DNA from 4 places in the Duganella dendranthematis genome. Region 1 is predicted to be linked to each of the others. Evidence: predicted binding sites of a transcription regulator. Region 1 holds the regulator's gene; each other region holds the start of a gene.
What was found. The regulator FNR, encoded in region 1, switches genes on or off when oxygen is low (the NO sensors DNR and NnrR bind a similar motif). The targets are predictions, from matches to a motif close to TTGATNNNNATCAA.

Region 1 (7,842 bases):
GACTGCGGTCGCGCCGATTCCGGCGGTCAACGCGGCCCACGCCTGATATCGGAGCACAGTATGAAATTTTCACATGAATGGATCGAGAAAAATCCCTGGCTGCTGATCGCGCTGGTGACGCTGGTGATCAGCGTCGGCGGCGCCGTCGAGATCGTGCCGCTGTTCTTCCAGAAGTCGACCACGGAGCCGGTGGCGGGGCTGAAGCCGTATTCGCCGCTGCGCCTGGCCGGCCGCGACATCTACATCCGCGAAGGCTGCTACAACTGCCACTCGCAGATGGTACGGCCGCTGCGCGCCGAGACCGAGCGCTACGGCCACTACTCGGTGGCCGGCGAGTTCGTCTACGACCACCCGTTCCAGTGGGGTTCCAAGCGCACTGGGCCCGACCTGGCGCGCGTGGGCGGCCGCTACTCCGACGAATGGCACCGCGACCACCTGAACAATCCGCGTGACGTGGTGCCGGAATCGAATATGCCGAACTACCCATGGCTGTCGAGGAACACGCTGGTGCCGGCCGAAATCCAGCCGAAGATGCGCGCGCTGCGCCGTACCGGCGTGCCGTACACCGACGCCGAGATCGCCGCCGCGCCGGAAGAGCTCAAGGACAAGACGGAACAAGACGCCCTGATCGCCTATCTGCAAGGCCTGGGCACCCTGATCAAAACGAGGAACTAGCATGGATACCCTGTTTGACAACGCCAGCAGCGTGATGACGGTGATTTCGTTCATCACTTTCGCCGGGATCCTGTGGTGGGTGTATGTGCACCGCAAGGCCACCGACTTCACCGCCGCAGCCAACCTGCCGTTTGCCGACGACGAGGAGGTGCACCATGGCTGATTTCACCAACGGCTTCTGGGATATCTATATCGCCGCGCTGACCCTGCTGGGCATCATTGGCTGCGGCATCCTGCTGTACTCGCAATCGAAGGTCAAAGTCGTCAAGACCGACGCCGGCAAGATCGACACCACCGGCCACGTCTGGGACGAAGACCTGACCGAGCTGAACACGCCGATGCCGCGCTGGTGGATGTGGCTGTTCTACATCACCATCGTGTTCGCGCTGGCCTATTTGTTCCTGTATCCGGGCCTGGGCAGCTACGCCGGCAAGCTGGGCTGGAAATCCAGCGGCCAGTATCAGACGGAACTGGCCAAGGCCGATGCCGAATATGGTCCGCTGTTTGCCAAGTACCAGAAGCAGGACCTGAAAACCGTGGCGGCCGATCCGCAGGCGCACGCCATCGGCGAGCGCCTGTTCCTGACCTACTGCGCGCAGTGCCACGGCTCGGATGCGCGTGGCAACAAGGGCTTCCCGAATCTGACCGACAAGGACTGGCTGTTCGGCGGCGCGCCGGAAACCATCCAGGAAACCATCCTGCACGGCCGCGTCGGCGCCATGCCGCCGATGGGCGCCGCCGTCGGTGGCGACAAGGAAGTGGAAGCGGTCGCGCACTACGTGCTGAGCCTGTCCGACTCGACCCACGACCCGATCAAGTCGGTGTTCGGCAAGGAGAAGTTCGGCGCCTGCATGGCCTGCCACGGTGCCGACGCCAAGGGCAACCAGACACTGGGCGCGCCTAACCTGACCGACAAGATCTGGCTGTTCGGCGGCAGTGTGGAAACCATCAAGGAAACCATCAACAAAGGCCGCACCACCACCATGCCGGCGTTTGCCGACTTCCTCGGCGAAGCCAAGGTGCATGTGCTGGCGGCGTATGTGTGGAGCCTGTCGAACAATCCTGCCGAGGTGGCTGCTCCCGCCGCCGTACCGGCCGATCCACCGGTAGCAGCTGAAAAATGAACGCCCCACAGGAACAAGTCATCAAGATGTACGCGGCCCGCGAGGAAATCTATCCGCGCGAGATCGCCGGCCGCTACGCCCGCCTGCGCTGGCTGTTTGTGTGGCTGACGCAGCTGGCGTTCTACTGCACGCCGTGGCTGCAATGGAACGGCCGCCAGGCGCTGCTGTTTGACCTGGGTACGCGCAAGTTCTACATCTTTGGCCTGGTCCTGTGGCCGCAGGATTTCATTTACCTGGCGCTGCTGCTGATCATCAGCGCCTACCTGCTGTTCCTGGCGACAGCGATAGCAGGGCGGGTGTGGTGCGGTTTCGCCTGCCCGCAAACGGTGTACACCGAAATCTTCCTGTGGATAGAACGCAAGATTGAAGGCAAGCGCAGCGCGCGTATCGCGCTGGACCGCCAACCGGCCTCGCTGCACAAGTTTGGCAAGAAGAGCGCCAAGCACGCCGCCTGGCTGGCGGTGGCGCTGTGGACCGGCTTTACCTTCGTCGGCTACTTCACGCCGATCAAATCGCTGATGGGCGAAGTGGTGACGCTGAGTTTCGGCCCATGGGAATGGTTCTGGGTGCTGTTCTACGCCTTCGCCACCTACGGCAACGCCGGCTGGATGCGCGAACAGGTGTGCAAATACATGTGCCCGTATGCGCGCTTCCAGAGCTCGATGTTCGACCGCGACACGCTGATCATCACTTACGATAGCGCACGCGGCGAACCACGCGCTCCACTATCGAAAAACGGCAACGGCAACCACGGCTCGTGCATCGATTGCTCACTCTGCGTGCAGGTCTGCCCGACCGGCATCGACATCCGCAATGGCCTGCAATACGAGTGCATCGGCTGCGCCTCCTGCATCGACGCCTGCAACACCGTGATGGACAAGACCGGCCAGGCGCGCGGTCTGGTCCGCTACAGCACCGAGCGGGCGATGGACGAACACCTGACGCCGACCGAGATCCGTCGCCGCACCACACGCACGCGGGTAAAAATCTACAGCGCCGTACTGGGCCTGATCGTCTTGGCCACCTGTAGCGCGCTGTACCTGCGCAAGCCGCTCAAGCTGGACGTGATCCGCGACCGTGGCTCGATGGGCCGCGAGGTGGAGGACGGCATGATCGAAAACGTCTACCGCCTGCAAATCATGAACACTTCCGAGCAAGCGCACGTGTACAAGATCAGCGCTGGCGGCCTGGACACGCTGAGCGTGGCCGACGCCGACACCGTGCGGGTCGCAGCCACCGAAACGCGTGGCTATCCGCTGCGGCTGCGCGTGGCGCATGGCGCCGGCCATACCGGCTCAAACAAGATCAACATCAGCCTGACCGCAGTCGACGACCCGTCGCTGCATGTGCAAGAATCCGCGGTCTTTATCGTGCCGCGCTAAGGAGAGATACCATGTCCAACGCCATTCTGAATATGCCTGTCACGCCGTGGTGGAAGCAGCGCTGGCCGTGGCTGCTGATGCTGGGCCCGGCCTCGGTGATGGTGGCCACCAGCTACACCGCCTGGCTGGCGATCAAGACGCCGGACGCGGTGGTGGTCGGCGATTACTACACGCAGGGCAAGGCCATTAACCAGGACTTGCGGCGCGACCGCGTGGCCGCACAACTGGGTTTGTCGATGACGCTGGGGTATGACGCCGCCACCGGCGCGCTGAGCGGCCGCATCAACCGCAACGACACCGGGCCGCTGATGCTGCACCTGTCGCACGCCACCCAGCCGGAGAAGGATCTGAAGCTGATGCTGGTGCCGGATACAGAAGGCCACTTCAGCGTGTCGTTGCCGATGCTGGAACGCAGCCGCTGGGTGGTGCTGGTGGAAGGTGGAAAACGCGAATGGCGCCTGGCCGGCGCCTGGGTGTGGCCGGCCAACCACGGCATCACGCTGCTGCCGGACTAAGCCCAAAACGAAAGGGTCTGACCCCGTACGGGGTCAGACCCTGGCCGCAGCGGTGTGCGGGGTGAGGCGGTGCCGTCTCAGCCGCAGGTTTCGGTGCCGGCGGTGATGGCTTTCAGCAGCGGCGGGTCGAGCAATTCGATCTCGCGGTTGCTGACGCGCAGCAGACCTTCCTTCTTGAACTTGGACAGCAGGCGCGAGATGCTTTCGATCGTCAGGCCCAGGTAATTGCCGATTTCCTCGCGCGACATGCGCAGCTGGAAAGTATTCGGCGAATAGCCGCGCGCCTCGTAGCGCGACGACAGATTGACCAGGAAGGCCGCAAACCGCTGGGTCGCCTGCATATTCCCCAACAAAAGCATCACACTTTGTTCACGTGTGATTTCCTGGCTCATCATGCGATGGAAATGGCGCAGCAGCGTCGGCATTTCCCCCAGCAGCGATTGCAGCGTGGCGAATGGAATCTCGCACACTTCGCTGTCTTCCAGCGCGACGGCGGTGCAATGATGCTCGTCGGCGCTGATGGCGTCCATGCCCAGCAGCTCGCCGGCCATCTGGAAACCGGTAATCTGTTCCGCCCCCTCGCGGTTGACCTGGTAGGTCTTGAAATGGCCGAGGCGGATCGCGTACAGGTTCTGGAATGGATCGCCGATGCGGAACAACGTACTGCCGCGCGCCACCTTTTTGCGGCGGCCGATGATCTGGTCGAGGCGCTCCATGTCGTTGTTGTCCAGCCCCATGGGCAAGCACAGCTGATGCATGCTGCACGACGCGCAGCTTGCCTTCAGCACCTCTATTGTCGCGCCGGGGATCACCAGCGAAGGAAGTTCTTTTATCATGCAGCTAGTGTAGCCCATCGCACTTGATTTAAGCCGCTATTCCGCAGTCATCCAATCAGGTATTCGCGCGCGGGAAGATAATTTGCTACGCTAGCGGCATGACTCTGCCCAAGCCTCCCACTCTCGATCAGCACCTGTGCTTTTTAATCTACAACACGTCATTGAAGATGACGCAGACTTACAAGCCGCTGCTCACCGCGCTGAACATGACCTATCCACAGTACCTGGTGATGGTGGTGCTGTGGGAGCAGGACGGCCTCGGCCTCAAGGACGTGGCGGAACGGCTGCAGCAGGACTCCGGCTCGGTAACGCCGGTGGTCAAGCGGCTGGAGGCGGAAGGCTACCTGACGCGCGACCGCGATCCCCGCGACGAACGCAACCGCGTGCTGAAACTGACCGCCGCCGGCCAGGCGCTGCGCGCCGCTGCGCTCAAGGTGAGCCAGGAGTTTGCCGCCGAATGCCAGGTCAGCCATGAGGAGGTGGCGACACTGATGACCACCCTGGGCAAATTAAACCGCAATCTCGGCGATTGAAGCATCCATCAACAAATAAATCCAAATTTAACTTGCGTGCGATTTTTTAGTGCGCTATATTTCACCTCAAGGAAACGCGCTATTCACCCCAGCGCGTTTTTAAAACCACAATACTTAGCGCGCTAACAGTTAGCGCATATAACTGAAAGGAAATATCATGAAACGTACCTTCATCGCTTCCGCCCTGCTGGCCGCTACCGCTTTCGCCCACGCTGCCGCCCCCGCCAACGACACCACCATCGTGCTGGTGCACGGCGCCTTCGCCGACGGTTCCAGCTGGAGCAAAGTGATCCCGATCCTGGAAGCCAAAGGCTACAAAGTGGTCGCCGTGCAAAACCCGCTGAGCTCGCTGGCCGACGACGTCGCCGCCACCCAGCGCGTGGTCGATGCGCAAACCGGTAAAGTGGTGCTGGTCGGTCACTCGTGGGGCGGCACGGTGATCACCCAGGCCGGCACCAGCGACAAGATCAAGGCACTAGTCTATGTGGCCGCGTTCGCGCCTTCGGAGGGGGAAGCCACTGCCAACCTGGGCAAAGACTACGCCGTGCCACCTGGCATCGCCACGCTGAAAGCCGACACCGGCGGCTACCTGTGGCTGCCAACCGAATCGGTGGCGCTGAACTTTGCGCCGGACGTGACGCCGGCCGAGAAAAAACTGATCGCCGCCACCCAGGGCCCGATCGCCGCCAAAGCTTTCGGCGACACCACCACCGTGGCGGCCTGGAAGAACAAGGCCAACTACTACATCGTCGCCAGCAAGGACCGCATGATTGCGCCGGAACTGGAACAGGCCTTCGCCAAGAAAATCAACGCCACCGTGACCACGCTGCCAACCAGCCATGTGCCGATGGTGTCGCAACCGGCCAAGGTCGCTGAAGTGATTATCGCCGCCGCCCAGCGTTAATCTGCTTGCAGTTTGAAAGCCTACAGGCGTGCCACGGCACGCCTGTTTTTCTTTCTTGCCAACGCCAGTCTTTGATAGGAGAATCCAATCAGCTCCTGCATTCATCAAGGTTGATATGAAGCCTCTCGGCATCAAGGCCAAAGTCGCGCTCGTTACCAGCATCACTTCGGTCCTGATGATCGGCCTCGTCACGCTGGTGCAGACCCAGCGCATGAAAGCGGATTACACGCGGGTGTTGTTCACCCAGCAGACGGCGTTGGTCAACCGCACCGCGCAGGAGCTCGACGACAAGCTGACCATGCTGCTCGATATCATCGCGCTGTCGGCCCGCAACCAGCCGCCGGCGCTGGCCAGCTCCGGCGACCAGTTGCGCGAGTATTACCAGGACCGCGCCGTGCTGGCCCTGTTCGACGATTTGCTGGTGCTGAACCCGCAAGGCAAGGTGATCTCCGACCTGCCGCTGGTGCCGGGCCGGGTCGGCATCGACGCCTCCGACCGCATCTACTTCAAGACCGTGATGCGCACCCGCAAGCCCATGATTACCGAACCCATCATCGGCCGCGCCAACAAGCAGCCGGTGGTGCAAATGGTGGCGCCGGTGCTCAACGACAAAGGCGAGGTGGTGTGCCTGCTGGTCGGTGTGCTGCGGCTGTACAAAGACAATCTGCTGGGCCACTTGCGCACCGCCAAGGTCGGCAACAGCGGCTACTACTTTGCGCTGACCCGCAACGAGAATCCGGTGTACGTGCTGCATCCCGACATTTCTCGCCTGCTCAAGCCGCGCGATCCCAACGCCAATCCAGCCACCACGCGCGCGCTGCAAGACGGCTTCGAGGGCACCGCCATGGGCTTGGGCGAAGGCCTGCCCACGCTCAACAGTTACAAGCAGCTGAAGTCGGTTGACTGGCTGCTGGCCACCTCGCTGCCGGCCGAGGAAGCGCTGGAGCCGTTCGACGGCGTCATCAAGCGCGTGCTGATCTGGAGCGGCGTGGCGGCGGTGCTGACCGCTTTGCTGATCAGCACGCTGACGGTGCGGCTGCTGGCGCCGTTGGCGCGGCTGCGCAACGCCATTGTCGGCCTGCGCGCCGAGCCGGCCCGCTTCACGCCGCTGCCGGTGCACACGCACGACGAGGTCGGCCAGCTGACCACCGCCTTCAACGAACTGATGCACGAACGGCTGGCGGCCGACGCCCGCCTGCAAAGCCTGGTCGAGTTCGCGCCGAACACCATAGTCGTGGTCGGCATCGACGGCCGCATCGAGACCTTTAACCGCGAAGGCGAGCGCTGCTTTGGCTACGAGCGCGACGAGGTGCTCGGTCAGCCGCTGGAAATCCTGGTGCCGGAGCGGCTGCGCCAGCAGCACGTGGGCCACCGCAACCGCTTCTTTGCCGACCGCCTCAGCGCCGAGCCGGTACGCATGGGGAATGGCGCCGTCATCTACGGCCGCCGCCGCGACGGCAGCGAGTTCCCGGTCGAGGTCAACCTGAGCGCGGTGCGCACCGATCAGGGCACCAAGGTGCTGGCGGTGATTTCCGACACCACCGAGCGCCAGCGTCTGCAGCATGAGGTGGAAACCCGCGCCCTGGAGCTGGAGCGCGAACGCGACCGCGCGCAGGCGGCCAACCGCGCCAAGAGCGATTTCGTCGCCAACATGAGCCACGAGATCCGCACGCCGATGAACGCGGTGCTGGGCATGGTCTACCTGCTCGGCAACACGCAGCTGACCTCGCAGCAGCGCAAGTACCTGAACATGGTGCGGGTGTCCGGCCAGTCGCTGCTGGGCATCCTCAACGACGTGCTGGACTTCTCCAAGATCGAGGCGCGCAAGCTGGACCTGTCGCCGGTCGATTTTTCGCTCGACGAGACCATGAAC
Region 2 (7,842 bases), 1.7 Mb from region 1:
CGTCTTCCTCGGTCTTGACTACGTGGGATTCCCAGAGTTTGTCGTAAAGCGTCTTCATGATGTTCTTTGCGTACTGCTACTATTATCCAACTTGATTATGCCATATTGTGCAATGCAATAGCAGCCACCGCTGTCCAGCCTCTTGAGCCCGACGCCTTCTGCCCATCCATCCACTTGGTATGACCCCGTGTTCTTTACTGCGAAAAAAAAGCCTGCGTGAACGCAGGCTTTTGGTCTTTTCTGGCTTGATCCGTGAATCAAGCCGCCATGCGTACACTACCCCTGCAACCGTCCATTAGGAACGATAGGCCCACCACTAGCACCAGCTCGCCCTCTGCAGAGCGCGCCGTGCCGGTAATGCCCTCGACGGTAATCGCGGTCATCGGCTTGATCACCAGATCGGCAGTGCCATCCACCGCTTCCACGGCCAGGATGTACGGCTGTGGTGCCGAGACAACAATACCCACCTTCTCGCGGCAGCTTTCGTAGCCCAGCGAGTCGGCCAGCGAACGCACCGGCAGCGGACGGCCCTGGTCCTTCAGCACCGGCGCGCCGCCGACTTCCATGAACACTTCCGGCAGCTCGACCACGCGCTGTACCACGGCCATCGGCAGCGCCAGCGCGGCGCCCGAGGTCGAGACCAGCATGGTCGGCACGATCGACAGCTCGATCGGCAGGCGGATGGAGAACTTAGTGCCCTTGCCCAGCTCGGACTCGATGTGGATCGCGCCGCGGTTTTTCTCCACGGCGGTTTTCACCACGTCCATGCCGACGCCGCGACCGGAGACGCTGGACGCCACTTCCTTGGTCGAGAAACCCGGCAAGAATACCAGTTGATAGCAATCGTCGGCGGTCAACTGTGCCGATTCCGAGATCAGCCCCTTGCGCAAGGCGATCTGGCGCAGCTTGACCGGGTCCATGCCCTTGCCGTCATCCTGCAGCACGATCATCACGCTGTTGGCTTCCTGCCACGCTTTGAGCTGGATGAACGAGCGCAGCGGCTTGCCGACTGCGGCGCGCTCTTCCGGCGTCTCGACGCCGTGATCGAGCGCGTTGCGCAGCATGTGCACCAGCGGATCGTACAGCGAATCGACCACCACACGGTCGACTTCGGTCTCCGCACCTTCGATGTTCAGATCGACTTCCTTGCCCAGATCCTTGGCCAGCTCGCGCACCAGGCGCGGGAATTTCTGGAACAGGCGGCCGACCGGCTGCATGCGGGTCGCCAGCGTGGCGCGCTGCAGTTCGGTCGAGTAGCGCGAGGCGCGTTCCAGCGTTTCGGCCAGCGTCGACATCAGCGTCTGCGCCTGGCCTTCGAACTTGAACTGCATCAGGCGTTCCAGCAGCACGGCGGCCTGGTTGGCGGCCTGTACCGATTCGCCGGCCACTTCGAGCAGCGCGTCCAGCTTGACGGCGTCGATCCGGATCGATTCTTCCTTGGCCGGCGCGGCGTGGGCACGTTCGTCTTTTTTGTCGGCCACTTCGCGGCGCGCACCTGGCGCGGCCTTGACTTCGGCCGCGACAGCGGCGATTTCCGCGGCGCTTGGCGGCGCGGAAGCGGCCGGCGCGGCCGCTGCGGCAACGGCTTCCACCGGCGCGGCCACCGCGACCGGGGCCGGGGCGGAACGGGTGTAGCTACCGGCAGGCATCACGGTTTCATACATGCCTTCCCAGTCCAGGCCGTCGGCCGATGGCGCGGCGGCAACGGCGACAGGGGCGGCGGCAACTGGCGCCGGTGCGGGCGCGGCGGCGGCGGCAGCCGGCTTGGCCGGCGCGCTGGACTTGCCGGCGATGGCGTCGTTGAGCAACTGTTCCAGATCGCTCGGCAGCGCCGGCAGGCTGCTCGGCTCGGCGCCGTCGTTCAGTTCGGCCAGCTGGTCGGCGACAAAGCCCGACGCTTGCAGCGCCGCTTCGATCGACAGCGGCGTCACCGGCGCGGCGCCGGTCCGCAGGGCGTCAAACAGATTCTCGGTCAGGTGGCAGGCCGTCACCATCGCCGGCAGGCCCATGAAACCGGCGCCGCCCTTGATGGTGTGGAACGAACGGAACACCGCGTTCAGCGTTTCCTTGTTCTCGGGGTCACGTTCGAGGCGCAGCAGGTGCTCCTCCACGTTGACCGCCAGATCCATCGCCTCAACGACGAAATCCTTCAGCATATCGTCCATTAGAACCCCAGATCGGCAAGAAGATCGTCAACACTGTCCTGATTCAGCGCCACGGCCGGAGCGGACGGACCGGACATCAGGGACACTTCTTTCTGTGCAATCTTCTCCTTGACCGCCGGCGGCGCATTGTCGCGCAGCAGCGTGGCCAATTCACTCTCGACAGTTTTCGTGATAGTCACCACTTTCTTGATCAATTGACCGGTGATGTCCTGGAAGTCCTGGGCCATCATGATTTCCAGCAGGCGCGCCTTTTCCGCTTCGGTGGCGGCCGACACGGCGATCGCGAACTGCTGCGAGTCGCCGGCCAGTTGCTTGAACTGCTCCAGGCTGAGCTTGCCTGCGAACAGGTCGGCCCAGCGGTTTTCCATGTCTTTTGATTTTTTCGACAGCGTGTCCTGCTCCGGCATGCCCTCGTCCAGGGTGTTGAGCACCTTGTTGGCGGCTTGCTCGGTCAGCGTAGCGACGTATTCGAGGCGGTCCTGGGCGTCGTTGATCTGGCTCGACGCTTCGGTCAGGGCCTTGTCGTAGCCCAGTTCGCGCAGCGAATCGTGCAACAAACGCACGATGCCGCCCAGGCGTTCGAACATGGCCTTGTCTTCGACGGGCGCCCCCTCGGCTGGGGCGGCTGCGGCGGGCGCAGCAACGGCGGCGGGCGCGGCATCGGCCGGACGGGCCGCTGCGACTTCTTCAAACAGGCTTTCCAGGTCGTCTTCTGCGCTGGCGGCCGGGGCTGGCGCAGGCGCTGGAGCGGGCGCTGCTGTCTTGCTCTGAGCGGACACTTCTTCAAATAAGGCGTCGAAATCGTCAGCGGCGTTAGTCATAATCCCTGCTTCTCCATATTGATAAATTTACTGCCTAAACTAGCTGTATTTGGAGATACTAACATTGGAAAGATCACCGAGGTATGCCGCAGGACACAAAAGTAGTGCTTTAGTGCAAAAAAAACGTGTCAGACGCATAAAAGCCCACACCCTGCACCACAGGATAAAGCGATTTTATTTGATAAACATCAAGTCTTTCCATACTGTTAATAATGTAAATCGGGGCTACAATCATCTTGTGAGTTGATGCATAAAAGGGAGGTTTGTCATGTACCGCAAAATCCTGATCACCACCGACGGCTCGGCCGTATCCAGCAAGACCGCCTGCGCCGGCGTGCAGTTTGCCGAACAGCTGGGCGCCGAAGTGCTGGCCCTGTTTGTTGCGCCGGAATACCAGTACCCGATCTACGTCGAAATCATTCCACCCAGCTATCCCAGCGAGGCCGAATACCGCGCCGCGATGGAGCGCGCCGGCGCCGACCACACCCAGGACGTGGCCGATTCCTGCGCCAAACGCGGCGTCAACTGCACCACGCTCACCGCCTTCCACGAGAGCGCCGCGCTGAAAATCGTCGACGTCGCGCAACAGCATGGTTGCGACCTGATCTTCATGGGATCGCACGGCCGCAGCGGCTGGGGTCAGTTGTTACTGGGCAGTGTAACCAACAAGGTGTTGCAGCATTCCAAAATCCCGGTGCTGGTACACCGCCTGATCAAGGAGCCTGGCGCCAAATAAGCGCCCGTCGGTCAACGTTTATAGTAATATGACCAACTTGACTCAACAGTAACAAAACTTACTATTAATCATTTTTTTGCCACCATTCCATGATTCGTATAGTGATTGCCGACGACCACACCATCATGCGCGAGGGGCTGAAACGCATTCTTGATGGCGCGCCGGATATCGACATCGTGGGCGAGGCCATCGACGGCTTCGAGGTGCTCGGCCATGTGCGCCAGGGCGGCTTCGACCTGCTGCTGCTGGACTTGTCGATGCCGGGCCGCAGTGGCGTCGACCTGATCCGCCAGGTCAAGGCCGAGGCGCCCAAGCTGGCCATCCTGATCCTCACCATGCACGAGGAAGAACAGTACGCGGTGCGCGCCATCCGCGCCGGCGCCCAGGGCTATCTGACCAAGGAAAGCGCCGGCACCCAGCTGGTCGGCGCGATCCGCAAGGTCGCTTCCGGCCGCCCGTACATCAGCACCGAAGTAGCCGAGCAGCTGGCGCTCAACATCATGATGCCGCACGAGTCGCTGTTGCATAAACAACTGTCGGACCGCGAATTCGAGGTGTTCTCGCTGCTGGTGGCCGGCCGTTCCATCACCGAGATCGCCAACAGCCTGCACCTGAGCGTCAAAACCGTCAGCACCCACAAAACCCGCATCATGCAGAAAATGGGCATGAGTTCATTGGCGGAAATGGTGCAGTACGCCGTCGCCCACCGTCTGTTATCCCCGTTCAAAACCTGATAGCCGAGCTCACCTGTAGGACGACTCCTACAAACTTTAGCCCGACTCCTACCAGTAGATTCAGCCATTGCTGATATCTATCCGACCTCCGTGTTGACATACTGAAACCATACCGTTCAGATACCTGTCTACAGGAGACCACTATGCTGTCAACGCAAACGTCTGAAATTCGCCCGGCCACGACGGCACTGCAATCGTCGTCGATGGAAGCCGGCCGCCAGCGGCAGGGGCGGCTCTGGTCGAACCTCAAAGAGGTCTGCGACTTGCTGCACATTCCCGCCGCCAGTTCAATGGCCAACGAGGAATTGCTGTTCCAGCACGTGCAGTTTAAAACCGGCCAGCGCATCCACACCATCGGCCAGCCGTTCGACACGCTGTACATCGTCAACTCCGGCTTCCTCAAAACCGTGCTGATCGACGAATACGGCAACGAGCAGGTGCTCAGCTTCCCGATGAAGGGCGACATGCTGGGCGTCGACGGCATCCACACCCGCCACTACTCGTCGGAAGCGGTGGCGCTGTCCGATTGCGACCTGATCCTGCTGCCGTTCAAGAAACTGACCGCGCTCGGCCGCATCCACCTTGAGCTGGAAAACATGATGTACGGCGTCATGAGCCGCGAGCTGGTGCGCGAGCAGGCGATGATCGGCATGCTGGGCGCGCTCAGCGCCGAGGCCCGGGTGGCGCGCTTCCTGGTGGCGCTGGCCGAACGCTTCGCGCAGATGGGCTACTCCAGCAAGCTGTTCAACCTGCGCATGACGCGCCACGAAATCGGCAGCTACCTGGGCCTGACGCTGGAAACCGTCAGCCGCACCCTGTCCGCCTTCAACGAGATCGGCCTGATCAGCGTCGACCAGCGCACCATCGGCATCAAGGATCCCGAAGCCCTGAAAACCTTGCGCCGCCTGCCGCCCTCGCGCACGCGGGGCAAGCCCGCCACCAGCAAGTCCAAAGGTGGCGCTACCGTACCGTCCGGCCAGTTGCTGGCGGCTTTGTAGTAACCCGCAGTGATTCATTGTAGTGATTCAAGTACTACCTCCCGCATTACCCAGCCTTGGGCCCGGTCATTGACTGGGCCGTTTTTTTATCGTCTTGGTAACGAAAAGACTGCAAAAACGCTTGCATTCCGCCGCGTCTTCCTCAATAATGAATGCAAATACGAATCATTCTTATTAAGGAGAAGCGAAGATGATCACGACTACCCCTGCGATGGCCCCCGCCGCCCACCCTGTCGCCGTAGCTGCCGCTCAGGCGGTCAAGCCGGTCAAACGCGTCAGCAGCGCCGGCCTGATGGATGGCGGCCGCGAGATGGAAATCGAGCACGGCGGCCGCGTCTACCGCCTGCGCATCACCCAGCTGAACAAGCTGATCCTCACTGCCTGATTTGTGCCGTACCGATTAACTGTGCGTTAAAGGGCGCCGCCGCGCCCAATCTCCCCTTGAGTAGCCAGCCGCCGCCAGCCACACTCTCTTTCCACACCTGGAGCGTCTGATGGCCATCGAACATAGCAACCCGATTTTCCTCGCCTCATCGCATGGCGGCCACAATCCCGAACTGATGCTGTCCGCCGTGCTGCATCTGATGTCGCACTACACCGCCGGCAGCGATGACGCCGGTGGTTGCGTCAAGCTGGCCTCGGTGATCGAGCGTCATCTGAAAGCACTAGCCGGTTTGCCGGAACTGGCGCCGGTGCTGAGCGCGACCTGCGCCCAGTTGTCGGAACAGTGGGCAAGCGAGGTGGAACGCAACATGCACGAACAGGAAAAGACCAACTTCCTGAGCCGCATCATGGCCCGCGCGCGCACTGCGCCGTCGGTCGCCTGAGCGGAGCCGTTGACCATGTGCGAGAAACACGATCCACTGGCGGCTATCATCGCCGCCGCCATGCCGCAGGTGGCCGGGCCGGTAGCCCAGCCCGGTCAGCGTCTGGCCGAGCAGAACGCCCGGCAAGTCATCAAGCCGGTCATCAACAACGTTTTCAGCGTGCTGGGCAAGGAACCGGAAGCGCAGGCTTCGCGCCGCCGCCGGCTGTGGGAACTGGGCCATGCCTGCCACTGCCCGCTGGTCGGGGTCGGCTTCCCGCTGGGCGTGCTGCGCAAGCTGGTCGACAAAGTCACCAGTGGCAAAGTGGTGGCCGACGACTACGAAGTACACGTCGGCGCGGTGACCGAATGCGCCAGCCGCAACCGCCTGTCGGAAGCGCTGCAAAAAGAGCTGGAACGTCGCTACGCGGCCGTGCTGCTGCGTTTCCGCAACGCCAAGACGACCGAACAGGTGGCCGAGCTGTGGCGCGCTGCGGTCAACAATGGCGACGTCGCCGGCGCCTTCTGGGCCGGCCTGACGCATCCGCGCTGCAATTCCGAACTGGAAGAACAGATGTGCCGCGACCTGCACATGGTGCAGCACCAGGCTGGCGCGTGCGTGCGTGCCGACATCACCAAGTTCAACGCCACGCTGGAAGAAAACAAGCGCCTGACGCACGAGCTGGCCAAAGCCCAGCAACGCGCCAGCGCGCTGATGGCCGAGAAAACCACCGACGCCGACAAGCACGCCTCGCAGCTGATGCAGCTGCGCGCGCAGGTGGTGGGCAAGGACAGCATGATCGACTCGATCAGGGGCGAACTGGAACAATTGCGCGAATCGATTCCCGGCCTGGAATCGCGCGCCAAGCTGGCCGAGCGCCTAGGCCAGATGGAAGAACGCGAACGCGCCATGCGCAACCAGATCGCCGAACTGAAACTGGAACTGGCGCGCGCCAACGACGCCTCAGTAGCCCCGGCGCCGGTGCAGGAAGCGGCCCGGCAGGTGGTCGAGCACGTCATGAAAATGCCGTTGAGTCTGCGTGAACGCGCGGTGCTGTGTGTCGGCGGTCGCAACGGTAACGTCGCCAGTTACCGCGAACTGATCGAGCGCGAAGGCGCGCAATTCAGCCACCACGACGGCGGCCTGGAAGACAACGCCAACCGCCTGGAAGCGAGCCTGGCGGCGGCCGACCTGGTGATTTGTCAGACCGGCTGCATCAGCCACAGCGCGTACTGGCGGGTCAAAGACTACTGCAAGCGCAACGGCAAGCGTTGCGTCTTCATCGACAACCCCTCCATCTCCAGCCTGGCCCGCGGCCTGGAACAAGCCGGCGCCGATTAGTAGACGTCGCGGCGGTAGCGGCCGGCGACGGCGAGTGCGTCCAGGCCGTCGCGGCCTAGCGCGGCTTCCAGTGCGGCGTCGACGCCGGCCGCCATGCCTTCCAGGCTGCCGCAGATGTAGATGGCGGCGCCTTCGGCGATCCATTCTCGCACCGCTTCCGCCTGCTCGGCCAAACGGTCTTGCACGTAGCGCCGCTCGGTCTGGTCGCGAGAAAACACCATATCCAGTTTTTCCAGCATGC
Region 3 (7,842 bases), 300 kb from region 1:
CCGAGCAGCGGCACTTTTTGCAGGTAGGTGCCGTCCGCGTTGCCCGGCTCCAGGCCGAGTTTCTTGAATTGCTGCTGCAGATAGTCGATGGTCAGGGTTTCGCCCTTGGTGCCGGGCGCGCGGCCTTCGAATTCATCCGAAGCGAGCGTGGTGATCTGTTCCAGCAGCTCCGCGCCGTCGATTTTCGGCAACGCTGCTGCGTGGACCTGGCACGCACACAGGGCCAAAAGCGTTGTCGACAGGAGCGATTTCATATGGATGAACGATTGTTAATATTAAGCCACCATTTTGACACATTTTTGTTGCTTGTGGACACATTTCTACTGGCAGGGATAGATTGGATAAACGAATCATTCCGAGCAGATAATTGCGCTTTTTTATCGGAATTTTTAATACTAAGATGGCTCCATCGACCTTCCTTTCAGGAGCATCACCATGAACACCAAAGCCCTCTTCGCCGCCGTTGCCCTGCTGGCCGCCGGCAGCAGCTTCGCCGCCGACACCAACGAAGCCAGCTTCGACCAGACCTTCCTCAATGGCGGCAACAGCACGCTGACCCGCGCCCAGGTCAAAGCCGAGACCCTGGCCGCCCGCAAGGCTGGTCTGCTCGATACCAATGAAGCTTATCAGGACGTCGCCTACATGGCGCCGCGCGCCAAAAGCGCCGAGGTGAAGGCGCAACTCGCCGCGAAAACCGTTGCAGCAGGCAATACTGCACACTAAGCAATGGGCCGGCTCGGCACTCAAAGCCGAGCCCGGTTGTATTTGCGGATAAACCACAAGAATGAAATTTGTTGCACGCTGCAAGGAGCTTTGGGGGTATTCTCGTTTCCATAAGACAATAGGAGACTCAACCCATGAACAAGTTGTCCTTTCAGCAGAAACTGTGGGTACCGCTGATCTGCAGCCTGCTGTGCATCACTGCGATCTTCCTGTTTGAAACCATTCAGACCCGCAACGTGCGGATCGAGGAACGCAGCAGCGACCTGCGCAATGTCGACGACATGGCGCTGAATATCGTCAAGCAGTTTGGCGACAAGGCCGCAGCCGGCACGCTCAGCAAGGAAGACGCGCAGAAGCAGGCGATGGACACCATCAAAAACCTGCGCTACGCCAAGGATGGCTACTTCACCATCAGCAGCGGCACCATGTCGCTGATGCATCCCATCAAGCCCGAAAACAATAACAAGGACCTGGTCGATCTGAAAGATCCGAAAGGCACCTACGTGTATCGCGCCATCGCGGCAGCGGGCGGGCAGCCGGAAGGTGGCGGCTTCGTCAATTACTACTGGTCGCGTCCGGGCTCGGCCGAGCCGGTGCCGAAAATGAGCCGCGTGGTGCATTACGGGCCGTGGAACTGGGACCTGACCACCGGCGTGTACATGGATGATATCGACGCCGCCTTCCAAGCCTCGCTGCTGAAATCAGCCGGCTGGCTGCTGGCGGTGTGCGCCGTGCTGTGGCTGATTGTCAGCCTGGTCAACAAGAGTTTGCGCCACACCATCGGCGGTGCGCCGGAGTATGTCGGCGAGGTGACGCAGCAGATTGCCGATGGCGATCTGAGTGTGGTGGTCAAGGTGCATGAGGCCGATCGCAGCAGCATCCTGTATTCCGTCAAGGTGATGCAGCAGCGCCTGGCCGAAACCATCGGCGAAATCCGCCGCAGTGCCGACACCATCGCCACCGCCTCCAGCGAAATCGCGTCCGGCAATATGGATCTGTCGGCGCGCACCGAATCGCAGGCCAGCTCGCTGGAAGAGACGGCGGCGTCGATGGAAGAGCTGACCTCGACCGTCACCCAGAATGCCGACAACGCCGTGCAGGCCAACAAGCTGGTGCAGTCGGCCTCCGAAGTGGCCGAGCGTGGCGGCAGGGTGGTGTCGCAGGTGGTGCAGACCATGGATACCATCAATGACTCATCGCGCCGGATTGTCGACATCATCAGCGTGATTGACGGGATCGCCTTCCAGACCAATATCCTGGCCTTGAATGCGGCGGTGGAAGCGGCGCGCGCGGGTGAGCAGGGCCGTGGCTTTGCGGTGGTGGCGTCCGAAGTGCGCAACCTGGCGCAGCGGTCGGCGGCGGCGGCCAAGGAAATCAAGGAGTTGATCAATGCGTCCGTGGACAGCATCGGCGCCGGCAGCGCGCTGGTGGCGGAGGCGGGCACCACGATGGATCAGGTGGTGACCAGCGTGTCGCGGGTAACGCAGATCATGTCGGCGATTACCGACGCGTCGAGCGAGCAGAGCACGGGCATTGGCCACGTCAACATGGCGATTACGGAGATGGATTCGGTGACGCAGCAGAATGCCGCGCTGGTGGAGCAGGCGGCAGCAGCGGCCGGTAGCATGCAGGAGCAGGCGGCGATGCTGGCCACGCTGGTGGCGCGCTTCAAGTTGAATGGGGATGCGCCGTATTCGGCGCCGGTCGCCAGCAAGCCGGTGGCGCGTCCGGCGTCACGGCCGGCAAAACGCCAGATGGCGCTGGTGCGCTAAGCGCTCGCGGCACTGCCGCAACCCGCACACCACTGCGGCCAGGGTCTGACCCCGTACGGGGTCAGACCCTTTTGTTTGGGGTTATTTGGTATCGGCGGGGACGGTTTCTACGACCGCGGCTTCGTAGACGAATTTGCCGCCGTCGTCGCGGAATACACCCATCAATTCGCCGCCGTCGCCTTTGACGTCGGCGTACAAGGTGCAGGTCTGCGTTTCTACCTGCCACATTTCTTGCCCGGCGCGCAGCGTCCAGACGTTGTCGCCGCCGGACAGCAGTTCGATTTCCACTTCATCGGCCGGCATGTCGGTCAATTCGATGCGACGCAGGCAGTCGGGCAGACGCTGCATGATCAACTCCACCCGGCTGTCCTTGCTCCAGAAGTGCTTCTGCGCCCGGTGTATCGTCAGCGCATGGTTGCCGACCGGGCCGTCCGCGTAGTACGAGGCACTGTCGTCAACGCATGCCGCCAGCAGCAGCGGCATCAGGAAGAACAGGATCTTGCGCATGGGCTTTCCGTGGGTGGCTATCGATTTACCGCATTATAGCCGCCCCACCCGACGACCCGATCAGAAGCGGTAGCCGATACCTACGCCCAACAGTACCGGGTCCACTTTTACGCGGCTGGCCTTGGCACCGCTGATCATCACATCGCTGCGGATCTGCACTTTCTTGATGTCGAAGTTGATCGACCAGTTCTTGTCGATCGCCACATCGGCGCCCGCTTGCAGCGCCAGGCCGAAGCTGTCATGTTCCAGGCTGCCTGCGCCGCCCAGCAGGTTCACGCCGGAGAAGGTGGTGTAGTTCACGCCCGCACCGACATAGGGACGGAAGCTGGCGTCCGGCAGGAAGTGGTACTGCACCGTCAGCGTCGGCGGCAGGTGCTTGAGGGTGCCGATCTTGGCGCCGTCCAGCGAGACGTCGTGCTTTTGCGGGTAGGTCAGAATCAGCTCGGTGGCGATGTTCTTGGTGAAGAAATAGGAGACGTCGAATTCCGGAATGGTCTTGTTGCTGACGTGGATGCGGTCGGAGGCACCAACGCCGCCCACGGGATCCGATTTGTCGGCGGTGTCGATGTGCACGGCGCGCACGCGCACCAGCCAAGGGCTTTCTTGGGCCATCACGTTGGCGGTCATCAGGGTCAGGGTTGCGGCTACTGCGGCTACTGCTGCTACGGACTTGCTCATTTTACTTCCCTCTTTATCGTCGTTGAGTAACGTGAGAAAGTCTATTGATGCGGTGCAGTAAAAACATTGATCCAAGTCAAAATTTTCCTACTGTGAAACAGTGGTAGTATGACCAGCGACCGATTTTGGCAACCTACAAACAGGAGACTTGGATGGCAAAGCTCAACGTCAACGGCGCAGTCATGCAATACGAAGCGGAGGACGATACGCCGCTGCTGTGGGTGATCCGCGAACAGCTGGGACTGACCGGCACCAAGTACGGCTGCGGTGTCGCCCAGTGTGGCGCCTGCACCGTGCATATCGATGGCCAGGCAGTGCGCAGCTGCGTCTATCCGGCATCGGCGGTCACCGCCGCGCAGAAGATCACTACCATCGAAGGCCTGTCGCCAGACGGCTCGCATCCGATTCAGAAAGCATGGGCGGCGCTGGATGTGCCGCAATGCGGTTTCTGCCAGTCCGGCATGATCATGGCCGCCGCCGCGCTGGTGCGCGACAAGCCCAAATGTACCGACGCCGATATCGATGCGGCGATGACCAATATCTGCCGATGTGGCACCTACAACCGCGTGCGCAAGGCGATCCACGTGGCGGTGCGCGGCGGCGATCCGGCCAGCGCCGGCCTGTCGATTGAACGCATCGCAGGGAGCAAGGCATGAACGCGCCGCGTTTTCCTGGCGCCTCGCGCCGTGGCTTCATGAAGATGGCCGGCGGCCTGGTGGTCGCCTTCCACATTCCGTTCGATGCGATGGCGGCGGAGCAGCCACCGATCGCCAAGGGCGCCGCCGACGCTACGCCAGAAGTCAACGCCTGGGTGGTGATCAAGCCGGATGACAGCATCGTGATCCGCATCGCCCGTTCCGAGATGGGGCAGGGCACGTTGACCGGCCTTGCGCAGTTGGTGGCGGAAGAACTGGACGCCGACTGGAGCAAGGTCACCACCGAGTATCCGTCGCCTGGACAAAACCTGGCGCGCAAGCGCGTGTGGGGCAGCTTCTCAACCGGCGGCAGTCGCGGCGTGCGCGAGTCGCACGACTATGTGCGCAAGGGCGGCGCCATCGCCCGCACCATGCTGGTACAAGCCGCAGCCGATGCGTGGAAGGTCCCGGCGTCCGACTGCGTGGCCGCCGCCAGTGTGATCACGCATAAGCCGACCGGCCGCACCGTCAGCTACGGCAAGGTGGCCGATGCCGCCGCCAAACTGACGCCGCCGGCGGAAGTGGCGCTGAAAGATCCGAAGGACTGGAAGCTGGCCGGCAAGCGCCTGGCGCGTCTCGATACGGTCGACAAGACCACCGGTGCGCAAATCTACGGCATGGACATCAAGCTGCCAGGTATGCTGAACGCGGCCATCAAGGACTGCCCGGTATTCGGCGGCACGGTGAAGAGCTTTGACGCTGCCGCTGCCGAGAAGCGTCCGGGTGTGAAGAAGATCTTCAAGCTGGGCGACACCGCCGTGGTGGTGGTGGCCGATACGTGGTGGCGGGCCAAGTCCGCGCTGGATGCAGTCACCATCGAGTGGGACAAGGGACCGAACGCCAAGCTGTCCAGCAAGGACATCGCCGCCACGCTGAAGGCCGCGCTGGATGCGCCGGAGGCGGTGGTCGGCAATGCGAATGGCGACGCCAAGGCGGCCATCGCTTCCTCCAAGCGCAAGATCGAGGCGGTGTATTCCTTCCCATGGCTGAACCACGCGACGATGGAGACCATGAACGCCACCGCGATCTGGACGCCGGAGCGCTGCGAAGTCTGGACGCCGACGCAAAACGGCGAGGCGGCGCTGGCCGCCACCGCCGAAGCGGCCGGCCTGCCCGCCGCCAAGTGCGACATCTACAAGATGCATCTGGGCGGCGGTTTTGGCCGTCGCGGCGCCACGCATGACTGGGTGACGCAGACGGTGAAGATCGCCAAGGAGTTCCCCGGCACGCCGATCAAGTTGATCTGGACGCGCGAGGAGGACATGCTGCACGGCCGTTATCACCCGATCACGCAGTGCAAGCTGACGGCGGGGCTGGATGACAAGGGCAATGTGACGGCGCTGCATATGCGCATTGCCGGGCAGTCGATCCTGGCGTCGCTGGGCTCCACGCTGAAGGATGGTAAAGACCCGGTGGTGTTCCAGGGCTTGAACGCGCCGGGACCGGAAGCGTCGATCGGTTACAGCTTCCCGCATCTGCTGGTGGACCATGCGATGCGCAATCCGCCGGTGCCGGCGGGCTTCTGGCGCGGCGTGAACCTGAACCAGAATACGATTTACCTCGAATGCTTCATGGACGAACTGGCCCACGCGACCAAGCAGGACCCGCTGGCCTTCCGCCGCAAGCTGATGGCGGAGCATCCGAAGCATCTGGCGGTGCTGAACGCGGTGGCCGAGAAGATCGGCTGGAACAAGCCGGCGCCGAAGGGCGTGTATCGCGGGCTGGCGCAGACCATGGGCTTCGGCAGCTACGTCGCCGCCTGCGCCGAGGTGTCGGTGGACCGCAAGACCGGCAAGGTGAAGATTCTGCGCATCGTCGCGGCGACCGATCCGGGATACGCGGTCAATCCGCAGCAGATCGAGGCGCAGGTAGAGGGCTCGTTTGTTTATGGGTTGTCCGCCGCCTTGTACGGCGAATGCACGCTGAAGGATGGGCAGATGGAGCAGTCTAACTTCGATACCTATCAGGTGATGAAGCTGGACGAGATGCCGAAGGTGGAGTCGATCATCATGCCGTCCGGCGGCTTCTGGGGCGGCGTGGGCGAGCCGACGATTGCGGTGGCCGCGCCGGCGGTGCTGAACGCCATCTTCGCCGCCACCGGCAAGCGCGTGCGCGATCTGCCTTTAAAGAACCACAGCCTCGTGAAGAAGGCTTAGCATGACAGCGCGCGGCAGCAGGAGCGGCAAGGTGGCGAGCGCGCTGGCCCTGCTTGCGCTGCTGCCTTGCGCCGCCTTTGCAGACGACGGCATCGCATCCCCGCTGCCCGGCGCCGTCGCGGGCGACGCTGCACGCGGCCGCGCCATCGTCGCCAACCGTCAGTTGGGGCTATGCCTGCTGTGTCACACCGGCCCCATTCCTGAGGAACGCTTCCAAGGTAACCTCGCTCCCGACCTGCAAGGTGCCGGCCAACGCTGGACTGCAGCGCAACTGCGCCTGCGCATCGTGGACGCCAGCCAGGTCAATCCCGCCACCATCATGCCTGCCTACTACAAGACCGGAGGTCTGACCCGCGTGGCCGCAAGCTACAAAGACAAAACCATCCTGACCGCGCAGCAGATCGAAGACGTGGTGGCCTGGCTGCAAACACTCAAGGAACCCGCATCATGAAGCGCCGCGACCTGCTGGCCGCCGGCGCCGGCCTCACCATGCTGGCGCTGGTCCGCCCTGCATCCGCCACGCCGGTGGAGATGGCCGCCGCCATTAACAGCTTCACCGGCGGCGCCAAACCGCAAACGGGCAAGGTGAAGTTCGACATCGCCCAACTGATCGACAACGGCAACGCCGTCCCAGTCACCATCTCGGTGGACAGCCCAATGAGCGCTGCAGACCATGTCAGCGCCATCGGTATCTTCACCGAGCGCAATCCGCAAACGGAAGTAGCGATATTCACGCTAGGCCCACGCGCCGGCAAGGCCGAAGTCTCCACCCGCATCCGCCTCGCCACCTCGCAGCGCCTTATGGCCGTGGTGCGCATGAGCGATAGCAGCTATTGGTCGCAGGGCGTGGAAGTCATCGTCGCACTGGCGGCGTGTGTGGAAGGCGAGGAGCCCTGATGGCCCGCGCCCTGATCCACATGTCGGCCAGCGCAAAGCGTGGTGAGATTATCGAAATCCGCGCGCTGATCGGCCATTCGATGGAAACCGGTTACCGCGTCGGCGCGGACGGCAGGCTGCTGGCGCGGGACATTATCCGTAAATTCGCGTGCCGCTACAACGGTGAACAGGTGTTCGGAGCGGAGCTGCATCAGGCCATATCTGCCAATCCCTACATTGCCTTCTTCACCGTGGCGACGGACAGCGGCACGCTGGAATTCACATGGGAAGGCGATAACGGTTTTGCCCACACGGAGAAAATGAACCTGACTGTGAGCGCATCATGAATTGGCTGCTGGCCTGGCGCTGGTGGCGGCATCGGCGCTGGCTGCGGACGACCGCCGCTCCGGCGCGGAATTCATGAGCGCCGCCACC
Region 4 (7,842 bases), 1.4 Mb from region 1:
TGGACAAACTTGCGCGTGGCGCCGCCGGCGGCGGTGAAGGTACCGACAAACACCACCTTGCGCGCGTTCTGGCTGATGTTGATAAACCCGCCCGCGCCAGCCAGCTTGCTGCCGAATTTGCTGACGTTCAGATTACCCTGCCGGTCCGCCTGCGCCAGCCCGAGGATGGCCACATCGAGCCCGCCGCCGTCGTAAAAGTCAAACTGGTAGGGCTGGTCGATGACCGCGTCGGCGTTGATCGCGGCGCCAAAATTCAGGCCCGACGCCGGCATGCCGCCGATCACGCCCGCTTCCGCCGTCAGCGTCACCAGTTCCAGCATCTGCTCTTCCGCCGCCACCACCGCCACGCCCTCCGGCATGCCGATGCCGAGGTTGACCACGTCGCCCGGCCGCAGCTCCATCAGCGCGCGGCGCGCGATCACCTTGCGGTCCGACAGCGGCATCTCGCCCAGCGCCGACAAGGCCACACGCTCTTCGCTGGCGAAGGCCGCGTTGTAGGCCTCGGCAAACGTCTGCATGTGATAGGCCGGCTGCTCCGCCACCACCACGTAGTCCACCATGATGCCGGGGATTTTCACCTGACGTGGATTGAGCGTGCCGCGCTGCGCGATGCGCTCCACCTGCACGATGACGATGCCGCCCGAGTTATGCGCCGCCATGGCAATGGCCAAGGCCTCCAGCGTCAGCGCCTCGCGCTCCATCGTCACGTTGCCGTTGGCGTCGGCCGTGGTGCCGCGTATCAGTACCACTTGGATCGGATGGGTTTTGTAGAACAGGTATTCCTTGCCGCCTAGCGTGGTCAGCTCGACCAGGTCTTCGGTGGTGCGGTCGTTGATCTTGCCGCCGCCATGACGCGGATCGACAAACGTGCCTAGGCCAACGTGCGTCAGCAATCCCGGCTTGCCGGCGGCGGTATCGCGAAACAGCTGGCTGATGACCCCTTGCGGCAGGTTGTACGCTTCCACCTTGCCGCTGATGGCCAGCTGTTGCAGCTTGGGCACCAGGCTCCAGTGGCCGCCGATAATGCGCCGCACCAGCCCTTCGTGGCCGAGGTGATTCAGGCCACGGTCCTTGCCGTCGCCCTGCCCGGCCGCATAGACCAGCGTCAGGTCGCGCGGCGTGGCGGTGGTCAGGAAGCGCTGCTCCAGCGCCACTGCCAGGTTTTCGGCAAAACCAACGCCGACAAAGCCGCCGGTGGCGATAGTGTCGCCGTCGCGTATCAGGCCCACGGCGTGCGCCGCGCTCACCACCTTGCCGTCCATGCCGCGCTCCTTATTCCGTATCGAGGTCGCTCTTGTCCAACTCTGCTCCCATCAGCAACTGCGCCTGTTCGCTCGGCAGCGCCTCCACCGTCTTCAGCTTGCGTGCCATCACGCGGCTGCGCGTTTCGGCCGATTCGATATTCTTGGCGGCGCGTTCCAGCGTCAGCTTGGTGGCGGCCAGCACATCGCCGAATTTGGAGAACTCGGTCTTGACCGCACCCAGCACCTGCCACACTTCCGACGAGCGTTTTTCCAGCGCTAGCGTGCGGAAGCCCATTTGCAGGCTGTTGAGCAGCGCCGTCAGCGTCGATGGTCCAGCGATGCTGATGCGGTGCACGCGTTGCAGGTCGTCGGCCAGGCCGGGACGGCGCATCACTTCCGCGTACAAGCCTTCGGTCGGCAGGAACAGGATGGCGAAGTCGGTGGTGTGCGGCGGCGACACATACTTTTCGGAGATGGTCTTGGCTTCGACCCGCACCGCGCGTTCCAGTTCCCGGCCGGCCAGCGCCACGCCTTCCGCATCGGCGTTGTCGGCCGCTTCAAGCAAACGTTCGTACTGCTCTTTCGGGAACTTGGCATCAATCGGCATCCACACCGGCGTGCCATTGTCGTTCTGCCCCGGCAGCTTGAGCGCGAACTCGACGCGCGCGCCGCTGCCGGCGATGGTCTCAACGTTCTTGCCATATTGCTCCGGCGTCAGCACCTGCTCCAGCAGCATTTCCAGCTGCACTTCGCCCCAGGTACCGCGCGTTTTCACGTTGGTCAGCACGCGCTTCAAATCGCCGACGCCCAGCGCCAGCTGCTGCATTTCGCCCAGGCCCTGATGCACGCGCTCCAGCCGTTCCGACACCTGCTGGAACGACGCGGTCAAACGCGTCTCCAGCGTGGCGTGCAGTTTCTCGTCGACTGTCTTGCGCATCTCTTCCAGGCGCATGCCGTTGTCGGCTTGCAGATCCTTGATCTTGGTTTCCAGCGTGCCGCGGATTTCTTCCATGCGCTGATGCATGGTGTCGGCAAACGCCTTCAGGCTGCGCGCCTGTTCGTTGCGGCCGACCAGTCCTTGCGCCTCCAGCTGGCGGCGCATCGCTTCAAACTGCTGCATTGTGGCGGCGTTGCTGGTCTGCGCCGTGGTTTGCAGCTGCATGCGCACTTCGCGCTCGACGCGTTCGATGCGTTCGGCCAGATCGGCCGCCGGGCTGCTGCGGGATCGCAGCATCGCCAGTACCTGCAATACGATCACGGCGGCCAGCGCCGCCAACAACACGAAAAACTCGATCTGGCTCATGGGCTTAATCCGGCTTGTTGCGCATCCAGTCGGCGGTCTGGAAGAAGGAGTTCATCAGCCGCACACGCAGCTCGGTGTCGATGCCGACATCCTCCATCGCCCACGCCATGCAGCGCAGCCACTGGTCGCGCTCCTGGGTGCCGATGGCGAACGGCATGTGCCGCATGCGCAGGCGCGGATGGCCGTGCGCTTCCTGGTACAGATCCGGGCCGCCCATCCAGCCGCTGAGGAACATGAACAGGCGCTGGCGCGCATTCTCCAGCGACGGGCCGTGCACGGAGCGCAGCAGTTGAAACTCCGGTTCCAGTTCCATCAAATCATAAAAGCGATCGACCATGTCGCGCACGGTCGGCTCGCCACCAATTACTTCATACAGGGTGCGGGATTCTTCAGTCATCCCGCCATGATAGCTTATACCAGCGCCAGCTTGCGCAGGCGCCGCGTGGAAGACCAGTTCTCCAGCTCGATCTGGCTGCGAATCGCATCGCAAGCGTGGACGATGCGCGCCAGCTGCAAGCGATCCAGCCCGGAATTGAGCGTCAGCCGCACCAGCGAGCGATTCTTCGGCGTGGCCGGCGCGCAGAACATGGCGCCGTAGACGCCATGGTTTTCCAGCAGCTTGCGCAGGGCCAGCGTCTTCGGTTCCGGTCCTGGCTCCAACGCGATGATTTGTTCGCTGCCGTCGCTGACGTTGTAGCCCAAGGCGCTCAACTCCTCGCGCAGCTCCCGCGCGTGCGCATGCAGCGTGGCGCGGCGGTCATCGGCAGCGGCGATGAAGTCGATGGCGGCGTCGAACCACGCCAGCTCATGCCCCAGCAGGCAGGAACTGAAAATCGCCGGCCGCGACTCCGACAAGAAGTAACCCTTGAAATAGCTGGAACAACTGATGAAGCCCGCCCGTCCGGCAAACGCCTTGGCCAGCGACGCCGTGCGGAAATGCACCCTGTCGCTCAAGCCCAGCGCCGCCACCAGCCCGGCGCCGCGCGGACCGTGCGTGCCCAGCGAATGCGACTCGTCGACAATCAGCATGCAGCCGCTGCGCTCCGCGATCTCCACCAGATCCGCCAGCGGCGCCACGCTGCCGTTGGTGCTGTACAGCGCATCGACCACGATCAGACCACGGCCGTGGCGCTGCAACTGCTTCTGCAAATGCTCCATGTCGTTATGCAGAAAGGACACCGGCAGCGCGCCGGCCGACTGCACGCCTTCCCACAGCGAGGCGTGCGCCTGCATGTCCAGATACACCGGGATGCCCGGCCCGGCCAGCGTCTGCACCAAGCCAACGTTGGCGGCCCAGCCGGATTGCGCCAGAATGCCGTCCTCCGCCCCCATGAAGCGCGCCAGCTTGCGTTCCAGCCGGTGCTGGGGGCTGCCCTCCTGCAGATACACGGCCGACATCAGCATCTCGCCCTGGCTATGCTGCAAGGCGGTTACCTGCGCGCGCACCAGTGCTGGTTCCCCGGCCAGGCACAGATAGTCATTGCCAGCCAAAAAAACCGCGTTGGCCGGCGTCGGTTGCCAGGCGTGTGGATGCTCGCCGCCCAGCAACTGGGCGATCCGCGTGACATAGTGCAAGTCCATGCGGCGCGCGACAAAGTCGGGAAACAGGGAATGAGCTTGGTGGTCGGCAATAGCGTAGGTCATGGCGAAATCTCCTGGAGGTAGTAACAAGAAAGATTGTTTTTTTATGAACCGCGAAGCCCACGATGCGGCGAAAAAAACTCAAAGAGATTGATGCGGATCAATTCCCGTTTTGATACCCCCAACCACGTTGTAAATTAAGGCCATGATGGCAACTTGATAAAAATCAAACGTAATCATGAGCCCGACCCTGCAAGAACGCTGGAAGCGCTGGCAACACGGACTGGTGCAGTCTTTGTTGCTGTATCACGGCCGCGAAGACCATGCGACCGTGCGCGTGCTGCTGCTGTCCTGCATCGGCACGGTGGGCATGCCGCTGTACTACGTGATCTGGCAGCACTTCTTTCCGCAGGAGTACGAGTCGCTGTCGCTGCGCCTGCTCGGCATCCTGCTGTGCGCGCTGGGTCTGTTCGCGCGCCAGTTCAGCCGGCAGATGCTCAACCTGTACCTGCTGGTCACGCTCAGCTACATCTTCCCGTTCTTCTTCACGTTTATGTTTTTGATGAATCACGCGTCCGGCGTATGGGGCGAATCGCTTTTGATCGGGCTGGTGGTGCTGTTCCATTTCGATACCGGCCTGGCGCTGCGCGCCTACGTCATCGGCACCACGCTGGCCTGCGTGGCGGCGAGCGCGCTGGGCGCCGGCGACATGCTGCTGAGCCGGCAGGTGTTGCAGCAACTTCCAATCCACCTGTTCACCATCGCCGTGCTGTCGGTGGCCAAGATCAGCCGCCACGTGCTGGCGCAGGAAAAGCTGGCCGGCATGGGCGCCGGCCTGGCCACCGTGGCGCACGAGTTGCGCACGCCGCTGACCAGCGTCGACGCCAATGTGCGCGGCCTGCTGCGCATGATGGCCGACGCCCAGAGCCAGGGCCAGAGTCCGGACGACCGCCTGACCATCATCGACGCGCTGGCGCGCATCCAGTTCGAGGTGCGCCATATGAACCACATGATCGATCTGTTTTTGTTGAGCGCCACGGCGGTGCGGCAAAACCTGCACCCGGTGGAGACGGTGTCGATGGAGACCGTGGTGGAGGCGGTGCTGAAGCGCTATCCATTCTCCAGCACCAAGCAGCAGAAGCAGGTCCGGTTGGAGGTGCGCCACAACTTCCAGTTCGCCGGCCAGACGGAACTGGCGGTGGTGGTGCTGCTTAATCTGCTGCGCAACGCGCTGCGCGCCGTGCAGCGCGCCGGCAAGGGACGCGTGCGCATCATTATCGACGGCGGCCACCAGCCGCCACGCCTGCTGTTCATCGATACCGGCTGCGGCATACCGACCTCGCAGCTGGCGATGATTTTCCGCCGCTTCTATTCGCATCCGCCGCACAACGGCGCCGGCATCGGCCTGGCGCTGTGCCAGGAAATCATGGACGCGTGGCGCGCCAAGATCCGTTGCGTATCGCGCGAGAGCGCCTACGCCATCTTTATTCTGGAATTCCCCGCGAGGTGAACCATGCATCTACCCGTCTACGCCCATCCCACGCTGACCGTACTGATTGACGACAGCGACTCGTTCTTGCGTAGTCTGTCGTTTCAGCTGGATCCGATGTTGGCCAACAAGACCTTCCACGACACCGCCGAAGCGCTGCTCTGGCTACGCGCCAGCGCGCCAGAACCCGGCGTGCCGCTGCACGTCAACTTCGACATGCAGAACCTGCCCGCCGACCAGTGCAACGTGGCGCTGGACCTGGAGCGCATCTACCGCATCGCCGAACAGCGCGAACGCTTTGCGATTCCATCGGTGCTGGTGGTGGATTATTCGATGCCGCAGATGAATGGGGTGGAGTTCTGCGAAGCGGTGGCGCACCTGCCATGCAAGAAGATCCTATTCACCGGCGCGGCCGATGAGAAGATCGCCGTCAGCGCCTTCAACCGCGGCCTGATCGACCGCTATATCAAGAAGAGCGACGACCACGCGCTGGATATCCTGGAGATGGAAGTGGCGGCGCTACAGGAGCGCTATTTCGACAACCGCTCCGACACCATCCGCGACATGGTGGCGCTGCACGATTACCGCTTTCTGACCGATCCGGCGCTGGCGGAAGTGGTGCGGGAACTCAAGCGCACGCTGGGCTTTGTCGAGCATTACATCTTCCCCAATCCGACCGGTATCCTGTTCCTCGACCGCGACGGCAAGGCCACGCTGATGATGATTGAAACCGAGGAAAGCATGCAGTCGCAATACGAAATCGCCCGTGACAGCGACGCCCCACGCTCGCTGCTGCGCGCGCTGCTGGAGCGGCGCGTGCTGACCTTCTTCAGCGATCCGTTCGGCGACGGCATGTACACCAGCAGCATGAGCGAGAACTGGCACCGCTACAGCGCCGCGCCGCGCATCTGCCAGGGCAAGGAGACCTACTACTGGGCGCTGTTCGAACTGCCGGCCCATTACTTCGACCAGCGCCCCCATACCTATGCGCAGTTCCTGCAGGAGCTGCAGCCGCAGGTGATTGCGGCATAACCGTTCACGCTTCGCGCAGCGTTTGCAGCGGCGGCTGGCGCAGCACGTTGCGCAGTCCTAGCCAGCCGCCGGTGATGGCGCACAGTGCGCCGGCCAGCAGGCCGACCAGCCACACCACAGGGCTGAATTCCCAAGCAAACTTGAACTGGTAGGTGGCCAGCGCCCAGCCCATGGCCGCCGCGCCGGTCGCCGCCAGCACGCCGGACAGCGCGCCGACCAGCGTGAACTCGATCAGCTGCGCCTGCGACAGCTGCTTGCGCGTCGCGCCCAGCGCCCGCAGCAGGCCCGCTTCACGCGTGCGCTCGTCCTGTGATCCCATCAGCGCCGCGTACAGCACCAGCACGCCGGAGGCCAGCGTAAAGATGAACAGGAACTCCACCGCCGTAATCACCTGGTCCAGCACCGCCTGCACCTGGCGCAGGATGCCGCCGACATCGACGATGGTCAGGTTGGGATAATCGCGCGTCAGCGCATTCATCGCCGCGCCCTGCCCTTGTGGCAGATGGAAGGCGGTGATCCAGCTTTGCGACACCTCCGTCATCGCCGCCGGGTTGATGATGACGAAGAAGTTGACCCGCATCGATCCCCAATCGAGCTTGCGGATGCTGGTGATGGTCACATCGACCGGCGTGCCGGCGATATCGAAGCGCAGCTTGTCGCCCAGCTTCCAGTGCAGCGTCTTGGCGATGCCCTGCTCCACCGAGGCTTCGCCGGCGCCCGGCTTGTCCTCGAACCATTTGCCTTCGACCAGCTTGTTCTCGGCCTGCATCTGCGCCATCGAAGACAGATTGAATTCGCGGTCGGCCAGGCCTTTGGCGCGGTCTTCGGTATAGGTGTCGGCGGTGACCTGCTTGTCGTTCACGGCGGTCAGGCGGCCGCGTATCATCGGATACTGCGGCGCGTACTGTACACCCGCAGCCTGCAGGCGCTTGCCGAGGTCCTGCTGCTGCTCCGGCTGAATGTTGATGATGAAGCGGTTCGGCGCATCCGGCGGCGTGGCGTTGCGCCAGGCAGTCATCAGGTCGCCGCGCACCACGGTCAGCACCAGCAGCGCCATCATGCCCAGCGCCAGCGACACCACCTGCACGATGGTCGCGCCGGGGCGGCGCTGCAAGGACGTGACGGCGAAACGCCAGCTTTGATGGTCAATCGCGCCGCGCAGCGAGCGCAGGGAACGCAGGCCAAGCCAGGCC

Region 2: a site for FNR is predicted at 3,165-3,178, ahead of HH213_RS03235 (universal stress protein). Genes of this name have one in related genera too.
Region 3: a site for FNR is predicted at 3,747-3,760, ahead of HH213_RS09605 (OmpW/AlkL family protein). Genes of this name have one in related genera too.
Region 4: a site for FNR is predicted at 4,279-4,292, ahead of cqsA (alpha-hydroxyketone-type quorum-sensing autoinducer synthase). Genes of this name have one in related genera too.

The regions. Positions count from the first base shown of each region.
Region 1 is NZ_CP051684.1:2,366,957-2,374,798, forward strand. Features, by position in the region: gene ccoN (cytochrome-c oxidase, cbb3-type subunit I) at 1-46, shown strand, start outside; gene ccoO (cytochrome-c oxidase, cbb3-type subunit II) at 61-675, shown strand; gene HH213_RS10875 (cbb3-type cytochrome oxidase subunit 3) at 677-838, shown strand; gene ccoP (cytochrome-c oxidase, cbb3-type subunit III) at 831-1,799, shown strand; gene ccoG (cytochrome c oxidase accessory protein CcoG) at 1,796-3,181, shown strand; gene HH213_RS10890 (FixH family protein) at 3,193-3,696, shown strand; gene fnr (fumarate/nitrate reduction transcriptional regulator Fnr) at 3,774-4,532, opposite strand; gene HH213_RS10900 (MarR family winged helix-turn-helix transcriptional regulator) at 4,700-5,065, shown strand; gene HH213_RS10905 (alpha/beta fold hydrolase) at 5,223-5,969, shown strand; gene HH213_RS10910 (response regulator) at 6,085-7,842, shown strand, end outside.
Region 2 is NZ_CP051684.1:685,112-692,953, forward strand. Features, by position in the region: gene leuC (3-isopropylmalate dehydratase large subunit) at 1-61, opposite strand, end outside; gene HH213_RS03225 (chemotaxis protein CheA) at 258-2,165, opposite strand; gene HH213_RS03230 (protein phosphatase CheZ) at 2,165-2,986, opposite strand; gene HH213_RS03235 (universal stress protein) at 3,255-3,722, shown strand; gene HH213_RS03240 (response regulator) at 3,812-4,456, shown strand; gene HH213_RS03245 (Crp/Fnr family transcriptional regulator) at 4,660-5,454, shown strand; gene hemP (hemin uptake protein HemP) at 5,645-5,839, shown strand; gene HH213_RS03255 (hypothetical protein) at 5,949-6,281, shown strand; gene HH213_RS03260 (DUF2325 domain-containing protein) at 6,297-7,601, shown strand; gene HH213_RS03265 (sulfite reductase subunit alpha) at 7,598-7,842, opposite strand, start outside.
Region 3 is NZ_CP051684.1:2,067,368-2,075,209, reverse strand. Features, by position in the region: gene HH213_RS09625 (M28 family peptidase) at 1-191, opposite strand, end outside; gene HH213_RS09620 (DUF4148 domain-containing protein) at 436-723, shown strand; gene HH213_RS09615 (methyl-accepting chemotaxis protein) at 858-2,495, shown strand; gene HH213_RS09610 (YdgH/BhsA/McbA family protein) at 2,577-3,002, opposite strand; gene HH213_RS09605 (OmpW/AlkL family protein) at 3,063-3,680, opposite strand; gene HH213_RS09600 ((2Fe-2S)-binding protein) at 3,833-4,336, shown strand; gene HH213_RS09595 (xanthine dehydrogenase family protein molybdopterin-binding subunit) at 4,333-6,531, shown strand; gene soxX (sulfur oxidation c-type cytochrome SoxX) at 6,533-6,982, shown strand; gene HH213_RS09585 (SoxY-related AACIE arm protein) at 6,979-7,428, shown strand; gene soxZ (thiosulfate oxidation carrier complex protein SoxZ) at 7,428-7,754, shown strand; gene soxA (sulfur oxidation c-type cytochrome SoxA) at 7,756-7,842, shown strand, end outside.
Region 4 is NZ_CP051684.1:949,798-957,639, forward strand. Features, by position in the region: partial or broken gene HH213_RS04475 (acyl CoA:acetate/3-ketoacid CoA transferase) at 1-1,262, opposite strand, end outside; gene HH213_RS04480 (DNA recombination protein RmuC) at 1,273-2,547, opposite strand; gene HH213_RS04485 (group II truncated hemoglobin) at 2,552-2,944, opposite strand; gene cqsA (alpha-hydroxyketone-type quorum-sensing autoinducer synthase) at 2,959-4,191, opposite strand; gene HH213_RS04495 (sensor histidine kinase) at 4,367-5,638, shown strand; gene HH213_RS04500 (hypothetical protein) at 5,642-6,649, shown strand; gene HH213_RS04505 (ABC transporter permease) at 6,654-7,842, opposite strand, start outside.